One region of the Synechococcus sp. EJ6-Ellesmere genome, then DNA from elsewhere that is predicted to be linked to it. Evidence: predicted binding sites of a transcription regulator. Region 1 holds the regulator's gene; the other holds the start of a gene.

What was found. The regulator NtcA, encoded in region 1, controls nitrogen genes in cyanobacteria. The targets are predictions, from matches to a motif close to GTANCNNNNGNTAC.
Region 2: KBY78_RS01545 (urease accessory protein UreD) is a predicted target of NtcA. The motif match lies at 3,888-3,901, and genes of this name have one in related genera.

What each region holds. Positions count from the first base shown of each region.
Region 1 covers NZ_JAGQBY010000023.1:10,739-19,365, reverse strand. The annotation lists gene KBY78_RS04140 (hypothetical protein) at 1-287, opposite strand, end outside; gene KBY78_RS04135 (NIL domain-containing protein) at 284-697, opposite strand; gene KBY78_RS04130 (thioredoxin domain-containing protein) at 818-1,396, shown strand; gene thyX (FAD-dependent thymidylate synthase) at 1,430-2,152, shown strand; gene KBY78_RS04120 (hypothetical protein) at 2,191-2,565, shown strand; gene dcd (dCTP deaminase) at 2,567-3,160, opposite strand; gene KBY78_RS04110 (cob(I)yrinic acid a,c-diamide adenosyltransferase) at 3,154-3,747, opposite strand; gene ntcA (global nitrogen regulator NtcA) at 3,955-4,683, shown strand; gene KBY78_RS04100 (DUF3084 domain-containing protein) at 4,730-5,977, shown strand; gene KBY78_RS04095 (resolvase) at 5,974-6,438, shown strand; gene KBY78_RS04090 (DUF3146 family protein) at 6,435-6,692, opposite strand; gene pth (aminoacyl-tRNA hydrolase) at 6,729-7,355, opposite strand; gene KBY78_RS04080 (TatA/E family twin arginine-targeting protein translocase) at 7,406-7,783, opposite strand; gene psbH (photosystem II reaction center phosphoprotein PsbH) at 7,834-8,034, opposite strand; gene psbN (photosystem II reaction center protein PsbN) at 8,217-8,357, shown strand; gene KBY78_RS04065 (alpha-mannosidase) at 8,326-8,627, opposite strand, start outside.
Region 2 covers NZ_JAGQBY010000008.1:7,293-15,919, reverse strand. The annotation lists gene KBY78_RS01570 (urea ABC transporter permease subunit UrtB) at 1-352, opposite strand, end outside; gene urtA (urea ABC transporter substrate-binding protein) at 499-1,806, opposite strand; gene ureG (urease accessory protein UreG) at 1,955-2,563, opposite strand; gene KBY78_RS01555 (urease accessory protein UreF) at 2,585-3,286, opposite strand; gene ureE (urease accessory protein UreE) at 3,283-3,831, opposite strand; gene KBY78_RS01545 (urease accessory protein UreD) at 3,971-4,921, shown strand; gene KBY78_RS01540 (MFS transporter) at 4,907-6,274, opposite strand; gene KBY78_RS01535 (urease subunit gamma) at 6,399-6,701, shown strand; partial or broken gene KBY78_RS01530 (urease subunit beta) at 6,698-7,003, shown strand; gene ureC (urease subunit alpha) at 7,060-8,627, shown strand, end outside.

The DNA of each region.
Region 1 (8,627 bases):
CTGACGATCAGGGTGATCACCCGGCTGGCGGCCATCAGCACCGAGAGCTGACGCAGGAGCAGATCGGGGACCGAGGCCACCACCACCACCAACATCGCCTGCAGACATTCCACCGTCCAGTACAGACCGTGGACCGGATCCTGTTCGGTATTCACCAGGCCCTGGGCTGGAGCGTTCACGACCCAGTGGACACCCAGATAGATGCTCACCAGCAGGAGCAGCAGCAGGAACGGCGCCCGCAGGGGCAGCAGGGCCAGGCGCAGGATGCCGCCGATCACGCTGCTCATCGGGCCTCCAGCACCAGATCGATGGCGTCCACGGGACAGCTGGGGATGCACTGCTCACAGACCAGGCAGTGCTGGGCCCTGAACTCCAGCCGCCAGGCCGGCGGGCGGCTGCGGAGGGCACCACTGGGGCAGACGCTGGCGCAGATACCGCAATCGACGCAGCGGCTGCGGTCGATGCGGATCTCACCGGGAGCGCGATCGAGACCCAGGCCCAGATCCTCCAGCCACTGCTCGGCGGCATCGAGCTCGTCGATGTCGCCCGAGAGCTCCACCACCATGGTGCCGCTCTGGTTGGGCGCGATCTGAGCCCGCAGGATCTTGGCGGCGATGTCGAAATCCACGGCGAGCCGGTAGGTGATCGGGTGATGCACCGTTTCGCGCGGGAAGTGAATGGTGAGGCGACGCTTCACCGCAGCCAGGAGAGGAAGCCAATGCTATCGAGCCTTTTCAAACTGGCGTCCTGGCCCCGGATCCCGGCAGTCCCGCCAGAACTGCCAGAGTGCCTCGGTTCAGGCTCCCTGCGCGCCACGATGATCCTGCCCGACCCCGCAGCTGAAGCCAGCCCCCCCCTGGGGCGGCGCGAGCGGATGGTGCTGGCCGCCATCGCCGCCGCCCTGGCGCTGCTGCTCTTCGGGTTGCGCGGGGGCCTGCAGCCCCAGGCGCCGCTGGAGCAGCTGGCCCGGCGTTCGCCGGAGTTGCCGCTGGCCCTCGCCAGCGGTCGGCCCACGATCGTGGAGTTCTATGCCGACTGGTGTGAAGCCTGCCGCTCGATGGCCCCGGCGATGGCGGCCCTCGAAAGCGAGCACCGCGGCGAGCTCAACGTGGTTCTGCTGAATGTGGACAATCCGCGTTGGAGCCCGGAAATCGATCGCTACGCAGTGAACGGCATCCCCCAGCTGGAGCTCTTCGACCGCGGCGGCCACGCGATCGGGCGCTCCCTTGGGGCCCGCAGCCGCCCCGAACTGGCCTCGATCATGACCGCTCTGATCGAGGAGACCCCCCTGCCCCTGCTGGCTGGCGTCGGCAGCCTCTCCCCCCTGACCGGCGGCGAGGCGCAGGGCACGGGCCAGACCACACCAGCCCAGGCCGGCCCCCGCAGCCACAGCTGATCCACCGCCACCTTTCACCTGCCCTGCTGCCCCATGGACCGTTTCCGGGTCGAGCTGATCGCCGCCACCCCCAACCCCCAGCAGTGCGTCTATGCAGCGATGCATCAGGACTACAGCGAGGGGTTCGTCGCAGCTGACCGCGCCGAATGGCCCGATGAACGCACGGCGGGTGAAATCTGCGTGAAGCGCCTGCTCTCCGGTGAGCGCGGTCACTACGGCCCTCTGGAGCATGCCCAGATCGTGCTCAACGTGGGCTGGTTTCCCCACTCCGTGATGCAGCAGGCCCGCACCCACCGGGTGGGCGTGAGTTTCGATGTGCAATCCATGCGCTACACCGGCGATCGCATCTGCAAGGCCGCCGATCGGAGCCTTGATCTCGAGGAGGTGTTCTATCTGCGCCCGATCGGCGATTACAGCGACCGCCAGGGCAAGAAGTACCGCTACGACGGGGTCCAGCGCGCTCTGGATCTGGAGCTTTGCCGCAAGGCTGCCGAGCGCTATCGCGATCTGCTGGCCGCCGGCTTCGCCGAGGAACATGCTCGCGGCATCCTCCCCTTCGATTACCGCCAGCACTTCGTGGTGAGCTTCAGTCTGCGGGCTTTCCTGCATTTTCTCGACTTGCGCGCCAAGCTGGATGCGCAGCTGGAGATCCGCCAGCTCTGTGATCTGATGTGGCCCCATCTGGAGTCGTGGGCTCCAGAGATCGCCGCCTGGTACAGCCGCGCCCGCCTGCACAAAGCGCGCCTGGCCCCCTGACCCAACCTGTGCCTGGAAGCCCCTCAGCAAGCCATGCCATGCCGCCGCTTCACCTGCTGCTGCTTCTGTGGCTAATCGCACCTGCGGCCCGCGGCCAGACGCTGATCGACGCGGCGGGGGCGGCGGCGATCCAGGGAACCCTGCAGGGCGCCTCCGCTCCGGGCTACACCAACCTGCTGCGATCGGTTGAGGGAAGAATCCAGGGCCTTGGCGCCGGCAGCAGCGGCGATTCCTTCGCAGGCCCGTCGACTGACGGGACCTCCTCAGCGGAGGCTCCGGGTTCAGTGGTGAGAAGCGGCCCAGGCGAACCGGGCGCCGAAACCCTCTTCGTGGTGAATGGCCGGGTGATTCGCCTCTGCCCGAGCGGGCTGCCCTGCATCGGCCAGGTGCGCCGGGCGATGGGGCTGCCCTGAGTCAGACCTTGGCCAGGGTCACGCGCTCCGGCTGATGCTGATACTTGCCAGCACGATCCTGGTAGGTGGTGTCGCAGGGATCCCCTTCGAAGAACAGCAACTGGGTGATGCCCTCATTGGCGTAGATCCGGCAGTCGGCACCGGAAGAATTGCTGAATTCGAGGGTGAGATGACCCTCCCAGCCGGCCTCCGCCGGGGTGGTGTTCACAATGATGCCCAGCCGGGCATAGGTGCTCTTGCCCAGGCAGATCACGGTGATCGTGGGGGGTACCTTCAGTTTCTCCAGGGCCACGCCGAGACCATAGGAATGGGCCGGCAGGATGAAGAACTCACCATCGTCGTCGTGATGGAGAGGGGCAGGCTCCAGGTTGTCGGGATTGAACCGCTTCGGGTTCATCACCGTGCCAGGCACGTGGCGGAAGATCAGGAATTCCCGCGGCGAGAGGCGCAGGTCGTAGCCGTAGGAGGAGCAGCCGAAGCTCAGCACCGGCCGGGAGGCGGTCTGAGGCTCCAGATGCCGCACCAGGGTGGGCTGAAAGGGCTGAATCATCCCTTCCGCTGCCAGAGCGTTGATCCAGCGGTCGTTCTTCAGCATGGGGCACCTCCCCGCCGCAGCTGGGTGACCTGATCGGCCATGGCCAGCAGCTCCAGGGGGATGGACGGACCCGTGAGGATCACATCCAGGTGGGCCGGCCGTTGCTCCAGGGTGCTGATCACCTCCTCAGCGGCGAGAAAACCCAGCTCGATCGCCAGCCCCAGTTCGTCGAGCACCATCAGCTCCACGGCGGCCCCCAGCAACTGGTCGCGACTGAAGGCCCACACCTCCTGCACAGCGGCATGCACGGGTTCGGTCTCCAGGGCGGCAGGCTGGGTGAGACAGGAGGGCACGGCGGGGCGCAACCACTGCAACCGGCCACAGAGCCTGAGGCTGTGCTCGGGCCCCTGGTCGACCCCACCCTTGAGAAACTGGCTGATCAGCACCCGGCTGCCCAGCCCCGCGCTGCGCAGGGCCTGGCTGAACACCCCGCCGAAACTGCCGCGGAACGAGGCGGTGTGGACCTGCAGCAGACCTTCAGGCCTAGCGAGCACCGGCCGGGCGCGGGGCGGCACCGGCCGGGAAGACCCAACGGCGCGAACGGGATGACGCGACTCGGCGGAGGCGTTGCGCAGGCTGGCCGTCATCAACACCCCATGGGAAGCGCGAACCCGAATGTAGCGGGGTCCGGGCCGCCAGCAAGGCTCAGCCACCATCCCTAGCGCGAACATCCGTACTGCACCTGTGGGCGAGGTCCAGCCGGGCCTGTGTGGATGCAATTCATTAGTGTCGGTGACTACAGGGCTCGCCATGGGCGATCCTTAGCGTCAATCTCACACCTGCTCCGCCGAAACATGGTTGGCGCGATGCGCGGATTCAGTCGCACCGGCGGCCCATCGACACCGGCTCCCATTGGCCTGGCCGCTGCCGCCAACGGAGCGAGCACGCTCCTTGATGTGATGCGCGGCCTGAGTGGCTGCGTGATCGAAACCGTCGAGCGGGGTAAGACAATATTTTTCCCCGGTGATCCGGCTGAGCGGGTCTATCTGCTCCGCCGTGGAGCCGTGCGGCTCTCGCGGGTGTACGAATCGGGTGAGGAGATCACCGTGGCCCTGCTGCGGGAGAACAGCCTGTTCGGGGTGCTCTCGTTGCTCACAGGTCAGCGATCCGACCGCTTCTATCACGCGGTGGCCTTCACCCGGGTCGAGCTGGTGGCGGCCCCAGCGGGCTCGGTGCGGCGAGCCATCGAGCAGGACTCCAGCGTGGGGCTGCTGCTCCTTCAGGGCCTCTCCTCGCGGATCCTGCAGACCGAAACGATGATCGAAACACTCACCCACCGGGACATGTCGTCAAGGTTGGTGAGTTTTCTGCTGGTGCTCTGCCGTGATTTCGGCGTTCCCGGCAGCGAAGGCATCACGATCGACCTGCGGCTCTCCCACCAGGCGATCGCCGAGGCAATCGGCTCCACCCGGGTGACGATCACTCGCCTGCTGGGCGATCTGCGCCAGGCAGGACTGGTGCAGATCGATCGCAAGAAGATCACGGTCTTCGATCCGGTCGCTCTGGCCAAGCGCTTCAGCTGAATCCGGTTGCGGCCGCGGCTGATACTGGACCTTCACGCACGGCGCTGTGTCCGGCTGGCTGCTGATTCTGGCCCTCCTGGCCCTCGGGGGGGTGTTGGCCACCCTGGGGGATCGGCTGGGCAGCCGGGTGGGCAAGGCCAGGCTCAGTCTGTTCAACCTGCGGCCGCGCAAGACGGCCGTGCTGATCACGGTGCTCACGGGCAGCCTGATCAGCGCCGTCTCCCTTGGGCTGATGCTGGCAGTGAGCGAACGCTTGCGCGTTGGACTGTTCGAACTCGACGCCCTTCAGGCAAGGCTGCTCGAGAGCCGCACCACCTTGCGCCGCAGTGAGCAGAACCTGCGCCTCAGCCGCCAGGAGCAGGCCCGGGTGGAAGCAGCCCTGCAGCGGGCACGCCGCGACCGGGAGCAGACCCGGCGGCAGCTCACCGCCGCCGAGATCCAGGCGCGTCAGTTACGCGGCGAACTCAAGCCCCTGCAGGCTCAGCGAATGCAACTGCTGGCCCAGCGAGACCGCCTCAACAGGGACATCCGCGCCAGGGACCAGGAGATCAGCAAAACCGAAACGGAACTGGCCCTGGTGCGAGGACTGATCACGGCCGGCGAAACCGAACTCAAGGGACTGGAGGAGAAACTGATCGCTCTGCGCCGCGGCGATGTGGTGATCAGCAGCGGACAACCCCTCGCCAGCGCCAAGGTGAGCCCCCGCAACGCAACCGAAGCCAACGCAGCGGTCGTGGCGCTGCTGCGTCAGGCCAATCTCAATGCCTTCCAGCGGGTGCTGCCCGCAGAAACCCCCAACCGCCAGATCCTGCTGGTGCCCCGCCAGGACATCGCCACCCTTGAATCCCGCATCTCCCGGGGTGGGCCCTGGGTGGTGAGCATCCGCTCGGCCGCCAACGTGCTCCGCGGCGAGGACCAGGTGTTGGGCTTCCCCGACCTCAGACCTAACCGCCAGGTGCTGCGGCGGGGTGATCTGATGGCCTCCACGGTGCTGGAGGGCAATGAACGCTCCAGCGAGCAGGTGGGCAACCCCCTCAACCTGCTGCTGGCGGCCTCCTTTACCAAGGCCCACCGGCAGGGCTCAATCGCCGACGGTGTTCAATTCGATGATGCCACCTTCAACAGGCTGGGGCGGGAACTGAGCGAGCGCCCCCCTGGGCAGACCGTGGCCCTCGAGGCCGTGGCGGTCCGCGACGCCGAAACCCCTGACCCGCTGGTGATCGATCTGCGCCTGAGCGAGGCCCCAAGCGAGACACGGCTGGAGCGGCAGGGTCCTGGACGGGGGCAGCCATGACGCGCCCAGCCACACCGGATCTGCCGAGCCAGGGTGCCCTGGCCGGGCTCGACCCGGGGCGCAGCAAATGCGGCCTGGTGCGCACCGACCGAGGCCGGCAGCAGCTGCTCGAAGCCCTGGTGATCCCTCCTGAGCAGGCCTGGGGCCGCCTGGAAGGCTGGCTGCTGCAAGGGGAGGTGCAGGCGGTGATCCTCGGCAATGGCACTGGCAGCGCCAGCTGGCTGCGACGGTTGGAGCCACTGGCCCCCGTGCTGCTGGTGGAGGAGCACGGGTCAACCCTGGCCGCGAGGGCGCGCTTCTTTGAGCTCAACCCCACCCGCGGCTGGCGCCGGCTGTTGCCCCAGGGCCTGCGACAGCCACCCCGCGACTGGGATGACGTGGTGGCCCAGCTGCTGCTGGAGCGGCTGCTGGGTCATCCCCTGGCAGCGGCGCCGCCGGGGGGCACGCTGAAACGGCCCTAGAACTTGGCCCGCACAGTGAAAGCATAGTCGCCGCCGGGCTCGAGCTGATAATCAACCTGGAGCAGAAAGCGCAGCAGGGCATCCTGGATCAGAGCGCGACCCAGGGAGGGCTCCACCGTCAGCTCGCCCCGGCCGAACGCCCAGCGGAAGGTCCAGTGGAAGCCGCCGGCGGCCACCTCGCCCTCCAGCAGCTGATGACTGAAGCTCTGATGCAGCACCCGCAACTGGGCGGTGGTGGCGGGCAGGCGGCTCAAGGGATCAGGGCACGGGGCGTCGGGGCGAATCCAGCGTCAGACAGGGGAGGGCTGAAAGCTGTTCAGGCGGGGACCGGCCCGCTCATACCCCCAGCGTCGGATGAAGCTGACACCTTCAGGCACTTCGGTCAGCACCTGCTGCAGCAATGGCAGCTCGTCAGCCTCGAAGCGGCCCAGCACATGGGAAATCGTACGGGCTTTGCGCAGAGCAGGGTCCAGCGTCGGCGCGCCGATGCCGATGCGCAAGCGGGCGAAATCCTGGCTGCCCAGATGGCTGATCGTGCTGCGCAAGCCGTTATGGCCCCCGGCGCTGCCGGAGCGGCGCAGCCGCAGGCGCCCCAGGGGCAGGTCCATGTCGTCCACCAGCACCAGCATCTGATCGGGACGGAGCCCGAACCAGTCGAGCGTGGCCCTGATCGAGCGGCCACTCTCGTTCATGTAGGTGCTGGGCTTGAGCAGCCGCAAGCGATCGGAGCCTTGGCCGAGATCAGCGATGACTCCCTGCAGCTTGCCGTTAGCCCGGAAGGAGGCACCGTCCCGCTGGGCGAGCTGATCAAGGGCCATGAAGCCCACGTTGTGGCGGGTCTGGGCGTACTTCTCGCCGGGATTGCCGAGACCGACCAGCAACTGCAGGTCGGCAGAGGGTGCAGCGGTGGAGCTCATCGCGGGTGCCCGCCGAGGGACAGGCAGGCAACGGAATGGGCCAACAACGCTCAGCTGGACGGGGAGGCGTTGGGCGTGGGGGTGGCCTGCGACTCAGTGGAAGGAGCCACGGACTCAACCCCGGGTTGGACTTCAGCAGCACTGGGGTCAGTGCTGCCGGCTTCAGTGCCGCTTGCCTGAGCCGGCGGAGAAGCCGCGGCCAGGGGCTCAGCGGCCATGGCTTCCGAACCCAGGCTGGTGGCGGACACGGTTTCGGTGTCGACAGCCTTGCGGAACTCCTGCTCAAACTCTCTGGAGGCCGATTGAAAGCCCTTGAGGGTGCGGCCAAGGGTACGGCCCAGCTCAGGCAAGCGCTTGGGCCCGAAGACCAACAGGCCAATGGCGGCGATCACCGCCATCTCCGGAAGACCGATCCCGAAGAAGTTCATGAAGGAGGGGTCTCAGTTGAAGGGAAGCGGCGAGGGGGAGATCCCGACGATCAGCCCATGCCGTTCCAGTTGACGGTGATGCCGTCAAGAAGCAAGGAACGGTTGTACAGCTGGAGGATCACCAGCAGGAAAACCAGGAACAACGCCATGAAGACGCCCATGACCGGGGTCGTTCCCCAGCCGGGCACGACCTTGCCGTACTCGGAGTTGAGGGGGCGCAGCAGGTTTCCCAGGCGGGTGCGTTGGGCCATGGCTGTGGTGTCCTCTCTGGCACATGGGATGGGGCCGTTACTGTAAGGGCCAGGCGGCAGCAGGCGCAGCCCTCGTCGAGAGTTGTGACGGACCGGTGGCCCTTCGGGACTCAGCCGCCCCCGCCGCTGCCACGCCGCCGCACGCCGGGAAGAGCCCGGCCTGTCCTCCACCAGAACCACCCTTGAGCGAAACCTCTCCAGCCATCTCCGTGGCGATCACCGTTCTGGTGGCGCTCCTCGCCCTCACCGGTTTCGGCGTCTACACCGCCTTCGGGCCACCCTCCAAACAGCTCACGGATCCCTTCGACGACCACGACGACTGATCCGCCAGCTGGCCAGCTGCCAGGGTCCAACGCGCGTGCGGTCTACGGCGTGGGTCCCGGCACTCGCCACTCCGGCAGCCGCAGCAAGCGGACCCCCCAGACCATCGATCCGCTCCAGCACCTCCCACTCGCCTCCAAGCTCCAGCCGCTGACGGCAGGGGGAGAGGTTCTGCACCGTCAGCCGGGCCGGGCTGCCTCTGCCGTTGCATTCGCCCTGGCCTTCGCCGACGAGGCTGATCAGGCGCAGGTCGGGATGACCCAGCTGCAGTA
Region 2 (8,627 bases), on a different contig from region 1:
GAATCAGCTGGATGAGAATCAGGCTGACTCCCCAAGTGGCGAGCAGTGTTTCCAGGGGTCTGCCGTAAAGCTGTCGGATCAGCGTTCTCTCCAGCAGCACTCCAATCAATCCCGTGACGATGAAGGCAAGCACCAGAGAGACCGGGAAATACAGCTCGAAGATCACACCACCCATGGGTTTGAACGCCGACTGCACCACGTAGGTGACATAGGCGCCCAGCATCATGAACTCACCATGGGCGAGGTTGATGACCCCCATCAAGCCAAAAACGATGGCCAGACCGGTAGCTGCAAGCAGCAGAACCGATCCGATGCTGAGGCCATCGAGGATCTGAGAAAAGAAAAGTTCCAACGGAATGAATGTTGAAAGTTAGGTCCAGAATCGCGTCAGCGATGCTGGACCAGGTCGAACGGGGTGGTGGTGTATCGATCTGGATGGCGGGCGGTGGTTCCTGGAGGAACCACCGATTCTTCATCGCCTCCCGGGGATGGCCCTGATCACATCTTGAACTTGCCTGCATCAGGACGATCCTGAGTCCAGTCGCAGGTGAAACCCTTGGTTTCGGGCACGAACTGGTTCCAGGGGATGGGCGGAATGGCCGTCTTGCTGTCCTCGAGGATCTTGAACTGACCGTTGGCTTCGGCTTCACCGATCAGCACCCGCTCGGAGGTGTGGTGATTGGGGAACATTTCGATCTCGCCCTGGGGCGCATCGAATTTGATGCCGATCATGGTCTTGCGGACCTTGTCGAGATCTTCGAAGGTACCGGCCTTCTCAACAGCGTTCTTCCAGAGGTACACCATGTTGTAGGCCGATTCAGCTGGGTCACCGGTGACCCGATCGGCGCCATACATCGCCTGGAAGTCGGAGGTGAACTTCTTCGAGGCCGGGGTGTCCAGGCTCATGAAGAAGTTCCAGGTGGCATAGGTGCCAGTGGTGTACTCAGGGCCGATCTGACGGATCTCCTCCTCAGCAATCGAGAAGGACATGATCGGGTATTTTGCCGGGTCAATGCCGGCGGCCTTGAATTGCTTGAAGAGGGCAACGTTGGAGTCGCCGTTCAAGGTGTTGATGATGATGCCGCCATCCGGGAACGCCTTCTTGATCTTGGCGATGATCGGGGCTACCTCGGTGTTGCCGAGAGGGATGTAGTCTTCGCCAACGGTTTCACCGCCAAGAGCCTTCATCTGCTCCTTGATGATGGTGTTGGCGGTCCGAGGATAGACGTAGTCTGAGCCAACCAGGTAGACCTTTTTGCCCAGCTTATCGCCGTAGGTCTTCATCAGCCAGTCAACGGCTGGTTCAGCCTGCTGGTTGGGAACGGCGCCCGTGTAGAAGATGTTCCTGGAGCACTCCTGCCCTTCATATTGAATCGGGTAGAAGAGCATATGGTTCTTGGCCTCATACACCGGCAGCATGGCTTTGCGGCTGGCGGAGGTCCAGCCTCCGAACACTACGGCCACCTTGTCGGAGTCGATCAGCTTCTGCGATTTCTCGGCGAAGGTGGGCCAATCGGAGGCACCATCTTCGGCAACAGCGACGATTTTGTACGATTTGCCGTCAACCTTGACGCCGCCGGCGTCGTTGATCTCCTTGATCGCCATCTCTTCGACCTCTTTCAGGGTCGTTTCCGAGATGGCCATGGTGCCACTCAGGGAGTGGAGGATGCCAACTTTGACCTCGCCGTCGAAGTTGCCAGCGGAGTCTCCACCGTCACCGCCACCGCCACCGCAGGACACCAGAGTGATGCTGACGGCGGAAGCAGCAAGTCCAGCAAACAGCCGCCGAGAGAGATTCTGAACCATTGGTGCTTTGTCAAGGTGAGGGTATGCCGCGATGCTGACGGCAGCTCGGAACTTACGGAGATCGCCCAGGGCGCTATGTATCCGATCGCACGAAACCTCTGTGCTGGCTCAGGGTGTGTGGATTTGCTGGTGAAGCCAGGTCCCTGACTCAGGCCCTTGGGCTGGGTAACTGTTCACGCAGAAAGGATTCGACACGCTCCAGGCCTTCTCCGCTGCGAAGGTTGGTGAAGCACCAGGGGCGGCCCGGTCGCATCAGTTCAGTGTCTCGTTGCATCACGCTCAGATCGGCGCCCACCATCGCTGCCAGATCGATCTTGTTGATCACCAGCAGGTCGGAGCGGGTGATGCCCGGCCCCCCCTTCCTGGGGATCTTGTCCCCGGCGGCCACGTCGATCACATAGATGCACAGATCCACCAGCTCCGGACTGAAGCTGGCCGCGAGATTGTCACCGCCGCTCTCCACCAGCACCAGATCGAGATCAGGGAACTGGTTCTCCAGTTCCTCCACCGCGGCGCGGTTGATCGAGCAGTCTTCCCGGATGGCGGTGTGGGGGCAACCTCCCGTTTCCACCCCGCGGATGCGCTCGGGCTCCAGAGCGCCGGCGCGGGTCAGGAACTGGGCGTCTTCCTGGGTGTAGATGTCATTGGTCACTACCGCCAGCTCCAGCTCCTGGCGCAGCCGCCGGCAGAGGGCTTCAACGAGGGCCGTTTTGCCGGAGCCCACGGGTCCCGCCACTCCAACGCGCAGTTTGCTCATGCTGGTGGGCCGCCTTGAGGGTCAACTGCGAAACAGCCTGGAGTAAAGCTCGGCGTGGTGGAGCTGGCAGAGGCCAGAGCCGATGCCGCCGGTCCATTGCTCGCGGGGATCGGCGAGCGCCAGCTCGCGGCCCCGCTCCACCAGTAACGGTGCCAGGGCCAGCTGCAGCCGTTGTCCCTGGGTGGGCCCAAGGGGCACCAGGCGCACGGCGGCACTGATCTGGTTGGCGCACCAGCCATAGAGGTAGGCCTCCACCAGATCAGGCAGTGGGAGCTCCAGGCAAAGCCCCGCCCAGGCCCAGGCCGCCGGCCAGGCCAGCTCGACGGCAGGCTGCAGCGGCCAGCCCAGCTGCGCCAGCAGCTGCAGCAAGGAGCGTCCCATCTGACGTTGCTGGGACCGCAGTTCAGGCGCTTCGCGCTGGACCAGCAGCCAGCTGTCGAGATCCATCAACGTTGCCCGGGCACGCTGAGCCCCCTCGCTCTCGGCTCCCGCTGCAGCCATGAGCTGGTGCTGGCGCAGGGCCTCCTGCAGAGGGCCCAGGGCCGCCGCCTCGATGCCGATGCTGCCGCGCCGGAGCTCGGCTTCGAGCCAGTCCTGCAGAGCCCTCGCCGTGGTGATGGTTCCCCTCTGCACCAACACCTCCAGCCCCTCCGAGTAGCTGAACGCCCCCACCGGCAAGGCGGGGCTCACCAGTTGCAGCAGATACAGTCCGGCGACACTCATCGCGCCTGGTCGCCGTCGTGGTTGTGGTCGCCACTGTGGGCGTGGGAGTGGTTGTGGGATTCACTGGCTGTGGCATAGGCACCCGGCTCCGGCAGAAACGGCTCCAGGCGGTGCTCCACCAACAGCCCCCGTTGCCGTATCAGCTCCTCCAGCACCCCGTCCTCCAGCAGCCTCAGCTCCCGGGGGCGCAGCTCCAGCGACACATGGCGGTTGCCCAGGTGGTAGGCGGCCTGCAGCAACGCCAGGGAATCCGGGCTGCGCACCACCAGCACCGGCTCAGGCGCTGGCTGCACCACCACCAGCACGCTGCGATCGGCCGGCATCAGCCGCTCGCCCGGCTCCAGGGCCGGTCCTCGCGGCAGGTGCAGCAGCAGTTCGCGCCCGCAGGAGGTGCGCCGCCGCCCGCGCAGGCTGGTGCGCTCCTGGGCGCTCAAGGGCAGATTCAGCGCCGGCATGAGCGCACCCGGCGCCTGCTCCTGGCCGCGCAACTCGAGCTGCAGCGGCGGTGTGACCTGGGGTGGACTCGAGCTCGGGGGCCTGGACACAGGGCCGTCAGCCTCAGAACAAGGCGCCAGCCTCCCCAGGCCGGGAGGCAATCCCTGTGGCAATGGCTACCAAATCAGCTCTGGCGGCCTGGGCCAGGATTCCCCGGACACTGCCGAACTCTCAGGAGCGCAATTGCCCATGCTCAGCGCTCCCCCGAAGCCCTGGTGCGCAGAGGCCCACCTGCGCTTCCAGCGACCGGCTGATCGCGGCACCCAGCACCAGGGCGGTGCCACGGCCCCCCTCAAGATCCAGCGGGCCTTCGCCCGCGCCGATGGCCGCTGCGAACTGCCGCTGCTGCACACGGGCGGTGGTCTTGTGGGGGGCGATGAGCTGAGCATTGGAGCTGAGCTCGGGCCCCACAGCCGTGCCCTGATCACCAGCGTCGCCGCCCAGAAGGTGTATGGGTCCGTGGGACGCTCCCGCCTGGCGCCCCGGGGCAGCTGGAGCCGCCAGCGGCTGAGCTTCGAGCTGCTGGAGGGGGCGGACCTGGAATGGCTGCCCCAGGAGGTGGTGGTGTTCGCAGGAGGTCTGATTGAGCAGATCTGCCGGGTGGAGCTGGCCGAGGGAGCCAGCTGGCTCGGGGCCGATGTGGTGCGCCTGGGCCGCAGTGCCGATGCCGAAACCCTGGGGGAGGGCTGCTGGCGCTCGCGCCTGGAGGTTCGCCAGCAGGGGCGCTGGAGCGTGGTCGATCAACTGGAGCTGTCGGGAGAGACCTTGCGCTCCCCCCACGGGCTGGCGGGGATGCCCGTCTTCGGCAGCCTGGTCTGGGCGGCGCCGGCGCCGGTGCCGGAAGCTCTTCTGGAGCTCTGCCGAGCCGATCGGACCGGGCTGGAGGGGGAGATGGCCTGCGGCCGGCTCGATCAGGGGCTGGTGGCCCGTTACCGGGGCGGCTCCACCCAGGCGGCCCGCTGGTGGTTCACCCGCATCTGGGCGCGGATCCGCGCCGAGCGGGGCCTGGCGGTGCCGGTTCTCCCCCGGGTGTGGCCGTTCCAGGAGGATCCCTGGCTCGACACCTCGGACGGGATCGTCATGGCCTCGGGACCCTCCGTCAGACCTGGAGCGCTTCAGGGGCCCTCACGCCCGCTGTGATCCGTCCGTCTGCGGCCAGTGCCGCATCACCACAAGCCCCAGCACCACGAGCACGGCCGGGATCAGGCCGATGCAGAGGCGGATCATCACCAGGGCCGGATGGGGCTGGCCACCGACCAGCCCCGCCACGTAGCCGCTCCAGCTGAGCAGGTTTCCCAGCAGAAACACCGACACGGCGCTGCCCAGCTTCTGGGTCATCACCATCCAGGCGGTGAACAGCCCGGCCGGCCGCTCCGGATCGGCGTCGATCGCGTCGGGCAGCAACGACCAGGGCAGCAGGTAGGCGGTGGCGGCCCCCAGGCCCAGCAGAATCACCACCCCCACCAGCAGCGAGAACTTCAGGCCGTTGCCCCCAGGGGCCAGCGGGGCCGCGGCGGCATCCAGCGGCACCAGCACCATGGCCAGACCCCCCATGGCGATCCAGACGCCACACCCCCAGCGCAGGGCGAACAGCCGTCCCCGTCGGGCCGCCAGCCGGCTCCACAGCTCCAGCCCTGCCATGGCACTCAGCTGGAAGGGGATCAGCATCCAGGTGCTCCAGGCCTGGGGCAGATGCATCACCTCGGTGAGATAGAGCAACGACACCGGCTGCATCAGTTGCAGCGCTCCCCAGAGCAGGAGATACAGGCCCACCATCCGCAGGAAGCGGCCATTGCGCCGGATGCGTCCCAGCTGGGCGGTGATGGGCTCGGGTGACCCCGAGGGCCGGCGGCACACCCGTGCGGCCGGCGCCAACCCCCAGGCGGACAGCAGGGTGCCGACGACCACCACCGCTCCTGCGGCCACCCCCATCGCCAGGTAGCCCGGGGCGCCGTAGCCCACCAGCAGCGCGCCGAGCATCAGGCCCAGCAGGCTGCTGAGAATCGAGCCGGTGAATCGGGCCGCGTTGAGGCGGGTGCGCAGCCGGGTGTCTTCGCTGAGCTCGGTGGCCAGGGCGCAGAAGGGCAGGTTCACGCCCGTGTAGGCGGCCATGAACACCACGGAGATCAGCACGAACCAGCCGAAGCGCAGCAGTTCACCACCAGGGGGGAACCACCACATCAGCGCCATGCTCAGCCCGAGGGGTACCGCGCTCCAGACCATCCAGGGGAGGCGGGGCCCGAAGCGGCTGCGGGTGCGGTCGCTGAGCCAGCCCAGCAGCTGATCATTGATGGCGTCCCAGAGCCGGCCCACCATCAGCACCAGGCCAGCCAGCCAGGGGGGGAGCCCGGCGATCTGGGTGTAGAAGACGAACAGATAGAAGCCGATCAGGGCCGCCGCCAGCCCGGTGCCGGCGTCACCGAGGCCGTAGGCGAGCACCGTCCGGCGACGCAGGGCCGCCGGCAGCTCCAGCAGATCGATCGGCTCGGCCATGGCGGTGGGGCTGCTTGGACTCCGAGCATGCTGGTCTCGAGGCCTCGAGCCGGCGGTGAAAGTTCCTGCTGAACCTGGCGGCCTGCCAGGCCACTGCCAGAGTGCCTGCGGAACGCCCCGGCCCATGTATCTCACTCCCCAGGAGAAGGACAAGCTGCTGATCGTCACCGCAGCGCTTCTGGCGGAGCGCCGGCTGCAGCGGGGTCTGCGTCTCAACCATCCCGAGGCCGTGGCCTGGCTCAGCTTTCTTGTGCTCGAGGGGGCCCGCGACGGCCGCAGCGTGGCTGAACTGATGGCCGAGGGCACCACCTGGCTCAGCCGCGAGCAGGTGATGGAGGGGGTGCCGGAGCTGATCCCCGAGGTGCAGATGGAGGCCACTTTTCCTGATGGCACCAAGCTCGTCACCCTGCATGAACCGATCCGATGATTCCCGGCGAACTTTTTCCTGAGCCCGGCAGCCTCGAGCTCAACGCCGGCCGGCCGGTCACCACGATCGAGGTGGCCAACCGGGGTGATCGTCCTGTGCAGGTGGGATCCCACTTCCACTTCCACGAGGCCAACCATGCCCTGGTCTTCGATCGGGAGGCGGCTCGGGGCCAGCGCCTCGACATCCCCGCCGGCACCGCGATCCGCTTCGAGCCGGGGGATCAACGTCCCGTTCAGCTGGTGCCCCTGGCCGGATCCCGCTGTGTGTTCGGCTTCAACGGCCTGATCAACGGCCCCCTCGACTGCTCTCCCCCGGGCCACACCGCCCATCCCCCGTTCCTTCGCCACCCGCACCAGCCATGCCCTATCGGATGGACCGCCGGGCCTACGCCGAGACCTATGGCCCCACCACCGGCGACCGGCTGCGGCTGGCTGACACCGAGCTGATTCTGGAGGTGGAGGACGACTTCACCAGCTACGGCGAGGAGGTGAAGTTCGGCGGCGGCAAGGTGATCCGCGACGGCATGGGCCAGGCCCAGACCTCCCGCGCCGACGGGGCGGTGGACACGGTGATCACCAACGCCCTCATCCTCGATTGGTGGGGGATCGTCAAGGCCGATGTGGGCTTGCGCGACGGACGCATCTGCGCCATCGGCAAGGCAGGGAACCCCGACATCACCGACGGGGTGACGATCGTGGTGGGGCCCGGCACCGAGGCGATCGCCGGGGAGGGCCACATCCTCACCGCCGGCGGCATCGACACCCACATCCATTTCATCTGCCCGCAGCAGATCGAAACGGCCCTGGCCTCAGGGGTCACCACCCTGCTGGGCGGCGGCACCGGCCCGGCCACCGGCACCAATGCCACCACCTGCACCCCCGGGGCCTTCCATCTGGCCCGGATGTTCCAGGCCGCTGAAGGCCTGCCCGTGAACCTGGGCTTCTATGGCAAGGGCAACGCCAGCACGCCCGAGGCGCTCGAGGAGCAGGTGCGGGCCGGAGCCTGCGGTCTCAAGCTCCACGAAGACTGGGGCACCACCCCGGCGGCGATCGATTGCTGTCTCACCGTGGCCGACCAGCTCGACGTGCAGGTCTGCATCCACTCCGACACCCTCAATGAGGCGGGTTTTGTGGAGGACACGATCCGGGCGATCGGCGGCCGCACCATCCACACCTTCCACACCGAAGGGGCTGGCGGCGGCCACGCCCCGGACATCATCCGGATCTGCGGCGAGGCCAACGTGCTGCCCAGTTCCACCAACCCCACCCGCCCCTACACCCGCAACACGCTCGAGGAACACCTCGACATGCTGATGGTGTGCCACCACCTCGATGCGGCCATCCCCGAAGACGTGGCCTTCGCCGAATCGCGCATCCGGCGCGAAACCATTGCCGCCGAGGACATCCTCCACGACCTGGGGGCCTTCAGCATCATCGCCAGCGACTCCCAGGCCATGGGCCGGGTGGGTGAGGTGATCACCCGTACCTTCCAGACCGCCCACAAGATGAAGGTGCAGCGCGGCACCCTGCCGGAGGACAGCGCCGGTGCGGGCCGCGGCCGCAACGACAACGTGCGCCTCAAGCGCTATGTGGCCAAATTCACGATCAACCCGGCGATCGCCCACGGCCTCGACAGCCAGATCGGCTCGGTGGAAGTGGGCAAACTGGCTGATCTGGTGCTCTGGAAGCCCGGCTTCTTCGGGGTCAAGCCGGAGCTGGTGGTCAAGGGGGGCTCGATCGTCTGGGCCCAGATGGGTGATGCCAACGCCTCGATCCCCACCCCCGGTCCGGTGCACGGACGGCCGATGTTCGCGGCCTACGGCGGTGCCCTCGCCCCCAGCTGCCTCACCTTCCTGAGCCAGGCGGCCCTCGACGATGACCTGCCCCGCAAGCTGGGCCTGAAGCGGCCCTGCGTGCCGGTGGTTCA